Regions from separate parts of the Nitratireductor sp. PBL-C9 genome, predicted to be linked through region 3. Evidence: predicted binding sites of a transcription regulator. Region 3 holds the regulator's gene; each other region holds the start of a gene.

Region 1 (3,277 bases), on a different contig from region 3:
TCGCTGCAGGCAATCGTCAGCTTGTCGTCCAGCGCCTCACCGGGCGCGCCTTCGCCGCTGGAAAGAACCGTGCGCAGAAGTTTCACGCGTTCCGGCTTGCTGCCGAACTGCATTTCGCACCATGCGCCGGGGAAGGGCGAGAGCCCGCGAATGTGATCGTGCACTTCCTTCGCGGGACGGGACCAGTCCACCCGTGTCTCGTCCTTGAGGATCTTTCTGGCGTAGGTCGCGCCGTCTTCGGGCTGCGGCGTGAGTTCAAGCGCGCCTTTCTCAAGCGCATCCATCGCCTTCACCATCAGCGCCGCGCCTGTTTCGCGCATGGCGTCATGCAGTTCGCCGCCGGTCATGTCGGGGGTGATGGCAAGGCGCTCCGTCATGGCGACGGGGCCGGTGTCCAGCCCCTCGTCCATCTTCATCACCATCATGCCGGTTTCTGCATCGCCGGCCATGATCGCGCGCTGGATCGGAGCCGCGCCGCGCCAGCGCGGCAGAAGCGAGGCATGGCCGTTGAAGCAGCCAAGGCGCGTGCCTTCCAGAATGGCTTTGGGCAGCAGCAGGCCATAGGCAACGACAATCGCCGCATCCGCATTGAGCGCGCTGAACTCTGCCTGTTCTTCCTCGCTTTTCAGCGATTTGGGCGTGCGCACCTCGATGCCCAGTTCCTCGGCGGCGCGGTGCACGGGCGATTTGGTCAGCTCAAGCCCGCGCCGTCCGGCGGGGCGCGGCGGCTGGGAGTAGACGGCCACGATTTCGTGACCGGCCCCGGCCAGCGCCTGAAGGGTGGCGACCGAGAAATCCGGTGTGCCCATGAAGATGAGACGAAGTGCCATGCCGCGTGTCCGATGCGTCCAGTAAACGAAATGAGCGCATCAGCGCCCATGCGGGTGCTTGAAGCGGATTTACCGGTTGAAGGTCAAGCCCCGCAGGCGGAAATGCCCGTATCGGTCGCGGCAGCAGAGGGGCGGCGTCAGCCGACCATGCGCGCGGGCGGGCGGTCCTTGGCGAGTTTCCTGAACTTGCGCACCACCATGTCGCGCTTCAGCTTCGACAGATAGTCGATGAACAGAACGCCGTTCAGGTGGTCGATCTCGTGCTGCAGGCAGGTGGCGAGCAGGCCGTCGGCCTCCACCGTCTGCTCTTTGCCGTCGACATCGAAGTAGTTCACCGTCACACCGGCCGGGCGTTCCACCTCGGCATAGTAATCGGGAATGGAAAGGCAGCCTTCCTCATGCACGTTGCGCGCATCGGTGCTGGCCACGATTTCGGGGTTGATGACCACGAGCGGAGCCGGCTCTTCGTCCTTCTCGGCAACGTCGATCACCAGCATGCGAAGCGGCTCGCCAACCTGAATGGCGGCAAGGCCGATGCCCGGCGCGTCATACATGGTCGCCAGCATGTCGTCGGCGAATGTGCGCAACTGATCGTCAAAGCGCTCCACCGATTTGGAGGTTTCGCGCAGGATCGGGTCCGGAAGAAGAACAAGCGGTTTGATGGTCATGGCTGTCAGGTAAGCCCTGACCGGCGGAACGTCAATACACAATGCCTGTTCACGTTTTGATCTTATAGTGCTATCCCGAATCCACCAGATCGCCCTGTGTCCCGTTCGGACGCGCGATGAGCGATCTAAATTATTGAGCGAGCATCGGAATAGCCGAACCCGGTTTTCACCTTTCGGTCCCATGCTTCCAACATGGCGGGATGAAGCAGATGTCCGACATTTTCGCAGCACCGGTGGCGCAGCTCGGCGCGAGCACCTTCACGCTGGGGCAGCTGTTGCTGGCTGGCGGCGCTCTGCTCTTTGGTCTCATGCTCCTGCTGATCGCCGGGCTCTGGCGCGCTGCACGGGCGCGCGCGGTCGCAGCCGCGGAAGCGGCGCAACATGCCCGCGAGGCCGAGGCGCGCATGGTCGAGCTCACACGGGCGCAGGCCGAGTTGCAGGGGCGCATGGGGTCGATTGCCGAAGTGTTCGGCAACCGGCAGGCCGAACTCACCCGCGCCCTGTCGGAGCGGCTTGATGGCATGAGCACGCGCCTTGGCCAGTCCATTAACCAGCAAACCAAGTCGACACATGAGAATCTGGCGAAGCTGCAGGAGCGGCTGGCGGTCATCGATACCGCACAGAACAACATCCAGTCGCTTGCCGGCCAGGTGGTGCAGCTCCAGCAGATCCTCTCCAACAAGCAGACGCGCGGGGCCTTTGGCCAGTCGCGCATGGAGGCGATCATTGCCGATGGTCTTCCGCATGGCGCCTATGAGTTTCAGGCCACGCTCTCCAATGGCAGCCGGCCCGACTGCGTGGTGAAGATGCCCAATGACGCGCCGTCGCTGGTGATCGACGCCAAGTTTCCGCTTGAGGCGTGGAACGCCATTCGCGCCGCCTCGGAAGGCGAGGGCGGCAGTCCCGAAGCGCGCAAGGGGGCGGAGGCGGCGTTCCGGCGCGATATCGATGTGCATATCAGGGCGATTTCGGAAAAATACCTCCTTACCGGCGAAACGCAGGACACGGCGTTCATGTTCGTGCCCTCGGAATCGATCTTCGCCGAGATCCACGAGAATTTCGAAAACCTCGTTCAGCGCGCCCACCGCGCCCGCGTGGTGATCGTTTCTCCGTCGCTGCTCATGCTGTCGATCCAGGTGATTCAGGCAGTGCTCAAGGATGCGCGCATGCGTGAGCAGGCGCATCTGATTCAGGCCGAGGTGGTGCGGCTGATGCAGGATGTGGGCCGGCTTGATGAAAGGGTGCGCAAGCTGCAAACCCATTTCATGCAGGCCAATCGCGACATCGATCAGATCCTGACCTCGACCGAAAAGGTCACCAAGCGCGGCGAGAAGATCGAGGCGCTGGAACTGGGCGCGGGCGAGGCGGAGAAACCGGCAAAGGACGACAATCGCCTTGCGCCAAAACCACCGACCGGCGAGGGCGGTCCCGGCTCCGGCCAGCTGCGCCTGCGCGTCGTGGATGAATAGTTCGAATATTTTCGAAATAAGATTGACAGTGCGGGCGCTGGGATTTAGGCGTCCGTACCATGGAACTTGAAACCGCATCCTCCCAGCTTGAAGCGCTCGGCAATCCGGTGCGGTTGCGCATCTACCGCATGCTTGTGCGTGCGGGTGGCGAGGGCATGCCCGTCGGCGGGTTGCAGGAGCGGCTTTCCATGCCCGCCTCCACCCTTTCGCATCATTGCAAGAAGCTTCTGGAAACCGGCCTCATCACGCGCGAGCGGCAGGGCACCACGCTGATCTGCCGGGCGCATTACCCGGCCATGCATGCACTGAT
Region 2 (3,277 bases), on a different contig from region 3:
GCCTGGAGCTTTCACCCTTCCAGCTCGTGCGCCGCGATTTCGCCTTTGTGGTCGACAAATCGGTCGAGGCGGCAACCATCGAGCGGGCAGCCGCGGCAGCCGACAAGAAGCTCGTGACCGCCGTGCGCGTGTTCGACATCTTCGAGGGCGCATCGCTCGGCGAAGACAAGAAGTCGGTCGCCATCGAAGTCTCGATCCAGCCGCGCGAAAAGACGCTGACGGACGAGGAACTCGAAGCCATCGCCGGCCGCATCGTGGCCAATGTCGGCAAGCAGACCGGCGGCACGCTGCGCGGTTAGATCACATATCAGCGGCGCCCTTTGGGGAGCCGCTTGGCTTCGCGGACGAGTGCAGAAATGTGCTCGTCCGCTTTCTTATGGCGTTCAATTTTGAGCTGTTCGGAATACCGTGTGTATTCGCTGCGCGCATGTTCTTTTGCAGCCTCCGCGCTAACGCTGCCACCTGAACGCAGAACGGTTCGTCCAAGTCCGACCAGCTGCGCCTCCAGAAGACGGGTCGCATCGTCCATCACCACCAGACGGCCAAGATCCGCCTGATCTTCGAATATGTCGAGGAGGATCGTGGTCAGGCGATTGAGTTCGCGGAGCTCCGCTTCGGCCAGATAGTTCTTGGAAACAGTCACATCCCGTTTTCGGATTGCGTCGCCGGGCCAGCTTTGCAAGCCCATATTCTCGAACTGGTGGTTGGCGCGCGCCTGCACCAGTTCTGATGGCGTCTGCGAAACGACGGCATAAATCAGCTTTGCCTGCGTCTGCTGAAAGAAGCTCTGCGCGCTTGCTGAACGCCCATCATAGTCCTGGCACAGGGCGCAGATTCGCTGCAGTTCCCGATAAACATTCGCTTCATCGGAACGAATGTCCCGGATGATCTCCCGCAGTTCCGCAATGCGATCCCGGTTGCTTTCCTGCTTCAGGCGCACGGCATCCACAACGAAGCCCTTGCGCGCGAACTGAACCAGAATCCCGGTGGCCCAGCGGCGGAACAGGGTGGCCTGCGCGGACGAGACCCGGTAGCCAACAGAGATGATCATATCGAGGCTGTAGAGTACGGCTGGACGTCCTCGAGTTGTTTGCATTTTTTGCAAAGAACTCTCTTCGTCCAACTCTCCTTCGGCAATCACATTCGTTACATGCCGGGATATGACGGAGACGTCACGTCCGAAAAGCCGGGCGATCTGCTCCTGCGTCATCCAGAGCGTTTCAGCTTCATAACGGATATCGAGCCGCAGCCCCTTTTCACCGTCGTAGATCAGAAAGCGATCTCCGGTTTCTCCATCTTCCACCAGGTGAACCGGCTCATCTGCAGGCATGGGTGTCTCCAAGACTGTTTGCGGAACATTAGCAGAACAAAAAGAGTCGGAAAACCTTATCGGTTTTCTTTCCCCGAACTATGTGATTGCCTGCGCCAAATTCAGGAGGAGAATCCATGTTCCGTTGGGGCGTTCTTTCGACGGCCAAGATCGGTCGCGAGCAGGTTATTCCGCAGATCCAGGATGCCGAAAACGGCGTGGTGACGGCGATTGCCAGCCGCGATGAGGCCAAAGCGCAGGCGCTGGCTGCGCGCTTCGGCATTCCGCACACCTTCTCGTCCTACGACGCGCTTCTCGCCTCGCCGGATGTGGACGGCGTCTACATCCCGCTGCCGACCTCCGATCATGTGGACTGGGCCATCAGGGCGGCCGACGCCGGCAAGCACGTGCTGGTCGAAAAGCCGCTGGCGCTCGATGCAAAGGACATTGCCCGCGTCATCGAGGCGCGCGACCGGAACAATGTCGTCGTCTCGGAAGCTTTCATGGTCACTTACCACCCGCAATGGCACAAGGTGCGTGACCTGATCGCCGAAGGCGCCATCGGCCGGCTGCGGCATGTACAGGGCGTGTTCTGCTATCACAATGTCGACCCCGACAACATGCGCAACAAGCCGGAGCTTGGCGGTGGCGGCCTGCCCGACATTGGCGTCTACCCCACGGTCACCACCCGCTTTGCAACCGGCAGCGAGCCGCAGCGCGTGCAGGCGATGGTGGAGCGCGACCCGAATTTCGGCACCGACATCTACGCCAGCGCCAAGGCCGATTTCGGCAACTTCGAACTGACCTTCTACGTCTCGACGCAGATGGCGCTCAGACAGTCGATGGTGTTCCATGGCGACAAGGGGTTCATTGAGGTCAACGCCCCCTTCAACACCCCGGACTATGGCGATACCCGCGTTACCGTGTTCAGCGCCGATCACAACAGCGCCAGCGTCCACCGTTTTCCCCGCGCCCGGCAGTACCGCCTGCAGGCGGAAGCCATCGCGCGGGCGGCGCGGGGCGAAGAGGCGGCGATCTTCACGCTCGAGGATTCGGTGAAGAACCAGAAACTCATAGACGCCATCTATCGCGCCGCCACCCATGATGGCTGGGAGACAGTCTAGCAGAAGCCGCTGCCGCAGGGTGCGGCGGCACTTTCAGACTCCGTCGGCGGACCGGGGCGACAGGAAGATGTGTCGCCCGATCTGGCCATGCCTGTGCATCTGTTTAGCCCATCTGGGGCTGACATAATTGGCATAGTAATGCGTGGCGTCGACGGCCAGATAGTTGGTTTTGTCGACCAGCGTGTAATTGTTGCATTCAGGTGCGCAGGAGTATCGGGCCTTGGCGATCCTGAATGCGAGCTGCCAGGCTTCGGCATCTTTCGGCACCAGTGAAATGCCTGTGCAGGCGAATGAAAACTGGCAGCGATTGCGCCAGCGCGCATTTTGAAAGACCACGCCACAAATGCTGGGCGGATATGCAGGCGACCTGCTTCTGTTGAAGATCACCATCGCGACGGCCTTCTGCCCGCTCACCGTTTCTCCCCGCGCCTCGTAATAGATGGCGGTGGCCAGACAGGTGCGCTCCGCAAGGCGATTGATTGCCACAAGGGCGTCCTCCACGGCGGCGGGCTTCTGCGCCGCCCTGAGCGCCATGGCGACCGGCAGCCTGATCGGTGCTCTCTTCGCGCCAGCCTTCTTTTCTTCGTTCTCCCAGATACAGCCTGCCTGGAGCAGGAACGACACAACGAGCCCCCAGAACACGAATCTTCGGACCATTATTTTCCCGGATGTCAGTTTGATCGGCGGTTATCGCCTGAGCCAAATCCCCCCTCGGCGACCCGCTCTCACATCAGCGGCAGCCGATCAAATTGACTTTTCCTCAAAGTCCGAAGCGTTCCGTTTCATCATCAACGCCGCGCGGGGCAAGCGTCAGAGCGCCGGTCGCGGCCTCCGAACCCCGCTT
Region 3 (3,277 bases):
CCTTGTCGATGTCTTCCAGAAGCTCATGCGCGCCCTTGGTGAGACGCGACTCGGTGTAACGCATTGCCGCCGGCGGATCGCCGTCGATGGAGCCGAAATTGCCCTGCCCGTCGACCAGCGGCAGGCGCATGGACCAGTTCTGCGCCATACGCACCAAGGCGTCGTAGATGGCGGCATCGCCGTGCGGGTGGTATTTACCCATCACGTCGGCAACGGGGCGGGCCGATTTCACATATTTGCGGTTCCAGTGGTAACCGCTCTCATGGGATGCATAGAGAATGCGCCGATGCACCGGCTTCAGACCATCGCGTGCATCCGGCAGGGCGCGGCTCACGATCACGCTCATCGCATAATCGAGATAAGAGCGCTGCATCTCCTCGACAATGGAAATCGGCTCGATTTCGTCGGGCTCGCCCGATCCGTTCGGCGTCGTCTGGTCAGTCAAAACGTGTCACATTCTTAATGAGGAATCACATACTCTTTATATATGAGCCGTCAGCGATTCTCCAATTGAGCATCCGTTTTTGATGACGGAAATCCAACGCAATTTCAGGCGCATACGAACCTCCTGGGGATGAGCGCCTTGACAAATTGCCGCAGGAAGCGAGCCTGCGTGAAGAATGAGGGCTTTTCCCTCGCATCCAAGCTGGGCTAGAGAGGCCGCAAGGAGAACCCGATGCCTGGTTACGATACCGTTTTCAACGCCTTCGTCACATTGCTGGTAACCGTCGATCCGCCAGGGCTTGCGCCGCTCTTTCTGGCGCTGACAGCGGGCATGAACCGCTCGGAGCGCAATCAGGTGGCCGTGCGCGCAGCCATCATCGGATTCGCCGTTCTGGCCCTGTTCGGCGTCGCTGGCAGCGCCATTCTGGCCGTGTTCGGCATCACGCTTCCCGCCTTCCGTGTGGCAGGCGGCCTGCTTCTGTTCTTCATCGCCTTCGAGATGATCTTCGAGCGCCGCCAGGAGCGCCACGAAAAGAGTGCCGAGCGCGCGATCACGCGCGACATGATCCGCAACATCGCCGCCTTCCCGCTGGCCATTCCGCTGATCGCGGGTCCCGGCGCCATCTCGGCCACCGTGCTTCTTTCGGGCGAGTTCAATTCGATTCTTGGCACCATCGCGCTGCTCGGCATCCTGCTTGGAACGATCCTCCTCACCTATGCCGTTTTCACGCTGGCGGAGCGCGTGGACCGCTTTCTGGGCGAAACGGGACGCTCCATCCTGACGCGCCTCCTGGGCGTCATTCTGGCAGCCCTCGCGGTCCAGTTCGTGGCAGACGGAGCCAAGGCGCTTTTCGCTGCGCCATAGGCGCTGCAACCGGACGGTTGCGGAACACAACTGGAACATATAGAGTATGTTCTGGTTTTGTTTTTAACTGATTCTCGGTGGCGCCCATGCTGACCCGCAAGCAGCACGAACTTCTTCTGTTCATCCATGAACGACTGAAGGAGACCGGAATCCCGCCCTCCTTCGATGAAATGAAGGAGGCGCTCGACCTCGCCTCCAAGTCCGGCATTCACCGGCTGATCACGGCTCTGGAGGAGCGCGGCTTCATTCGCCGGCTCCCGAACAGGGCGCGTGCGCTGGAGGTTCTGCGGCTTCCCGATTCCATCGCGCCGGGCCTCAATTCCGCCGCGCGCGGCTTTTCGCCAAGCGTCATCGAGGGCAGCCTCGGCAAGACGCCCGCGCCAGCGGCCTCCAAGCCTGCCGCCAGCAATGATGACGCGCTTTCCGGCGTCGTTTCCGTGCCTGTGATGGGCCGCATCGCTGCCGGTGTCCCCATCGACGCCATTCAGCACCAGACCCATTCCATCGCGGTTCCGCCGGACATGCTTACCGGTGGCGATCACTACGCGCTTGAGGTCAAGGGCGACTCGATGATCGATGCGGGCATTTTCGATGGCGACACGGTGATCATCCGCGAGACGCAGACCGCCAATCCCGGCGAGATCGTCGTGGCGCTGGTGGATCAGGAAGAGGCAACGCTGAAGCGCTTCCGCCGCAAGGGCGCATCGATTGCCCTTGAAGCCGCCAATCCGGCTTACGAAACCCGTATCTTCGGCCCCGACCGCGTCAAGGTGCAGGGTCGCCTCGTCGGCCTGATGCGCCGCTACTGAGTTTAAGACTATCCGGGGCGGCTTCAGGCATGCCCCGGCTCCGATGCCATCCGGCATCCAGAATGCGCGCTCTTTTCAAGCTCCGCGTCGGTTCAGCCAACATCGTCCGGGAAGAGCGCCTGGAAGACATGCGGAAGCATCTCGGGGAGGTCTTCCGCAATCAGGCCCCGGCCAAACATCCCGCCAGCCTCTGCATGCAGCCACACGCCGGCCGATGCCGCTTCGAAGACCGGCATGCCCTGCGCCAGAAGGCTGGCCACAATCCCGCACAGAACATCGCCAGAGCCCGCCGTCGCCAGGAAACGCGATCCGTTGGTGTTGATCGCGGCGCGCCCGTCCGGGCAGGCGACGACCGTGTCCGCCCCCTTCAGGATGATCACCGCTCCTGAGCGCTCTGCCGCTGCGCGCGCACGCTCCACCTTGGACATGGAAGCGTCAGCCGCGAGATCGCCGAAGAGGCGCGCGAATTCACCGTCATGCGGCGTCAGCACGGTCGCTAAGGCGGAGCTTCTCACGGCCTCGAAGAGCGTATCGGGCGCATCGGCAAAGGCGGTGATGGCGTCGGCATCCAGCACCAGCCCTTTCAGCCCTTCATCGCGCTCCAGAAAACCCAGCGCGAAGCTGCGCGTGCGCTCGCCTGTGCCGGCTGCCGGGCCGAGAACAGCGGCTGTCGGTTTTCGCTCATCGAGGAAGGCGATGAGTTCATCCACTGCCTCCGCCTTGCGCAGCATGATTGAGGTCAGGTGCATCGCGTTCACCGACAGGGCGTTTGCAGGCGAAAGCACCGTCACGGCCCCTGCCCCGGCGCGCGCCGCGCCACGCGCGGCAAGCCGCGCAGCACCAGTGGATGCGCCACCGCCCGAAACAACCGCCACATGACCACGCACATATTTGTGCGCATCGATCTCCACCGCCGGCACGGCGTCGCGCCAGAGCGCCGGACCATTCTCCCAGAGGGCGATATCCATTGATGCAAGCGCCGTCTCGGCAATGCCGATATCGGCCACGACCAGCTCGCCACACAGGCGTCGACCGGGCATGAGCAGATGCCCCGGCTTTTTGCGGAAAAACGTGACGGTCAGGTCCGCATTGAAGCAGCTGCCGAGGGGCTTGCCCGTGAGACCCGAAAGACCGGACGGAAGATCGACGGCAACCACCG

Evidence for each region. The regulator LexA, encoded in region 3, represses DNA repair genes until DNA is damaged. The targets are predictions, from matches to a motif close to TGTTCNNNNTGTGTTCNG.
Region 1: def (peptide deformylase) is a predicted target of LexA. The motif match lies at 1,545-1,562, and genes of this name have one in related genera.
Region 2: rhuM (RhuM family protein) is a predicted target of LexA. The motif match lies at 1,352-1,369, and genes of this name have one in related genera.

What each region holds. Positions count from the first base shown of each region.
Region 1 is NZ_JBPAXW010000002.1:649,443-652,719, forward strand. Features, by position in the region: gene fmt (methionyl-tRNA formyltransferase) at 1-830, opposite strand, end outside; gene def (peptide deformylase) at 968-1,498, opposite strand; gene ACRTG1_RS06960 (DNA recombination protein RmuC) at 1,699-2,967, shown strand; gene ACRTG1_RS06965 (ArsR/SmtB family transcription factor) at 3,027-3,277, shown strand, end outside.
Region 2 is NZ_JBPAXW010000006.1:137,101-140,377, forward strand. Features, by position in the region: gene pheT (phenylalanine--tRNA ligase subunit beta) at 1-299, shown strand, start outside; gene rhuM (RhuM family protein) at 308-1,330, opposite strand; gene ACRTG1_RS14160 (Gfo/Idh/MocA family protein) at 1,447-2,433, shown strand; gene ACRTG1_RS14165 (cell wall hydrolase) at 2,467-3,090, opposite strand.
Region 3 is NZ_JBPAXW010000012.1:6,223-9,499, reverse strand. Features, by position in the region: gene gyrA (DNA gyrase subunit A) at 1-445, opposite strand, end outside; gene ACRTG1_RS22040 (MarC family protein) at 677-1,309, shown strand; gene lexA (transcriptional repressor LexA) at 1,396-2,118, shown strand; gene ACRTG1_RS22030 (NAD(P)H-hydrate dehydratase) at 2,211-3,277, opposite strand, start outside.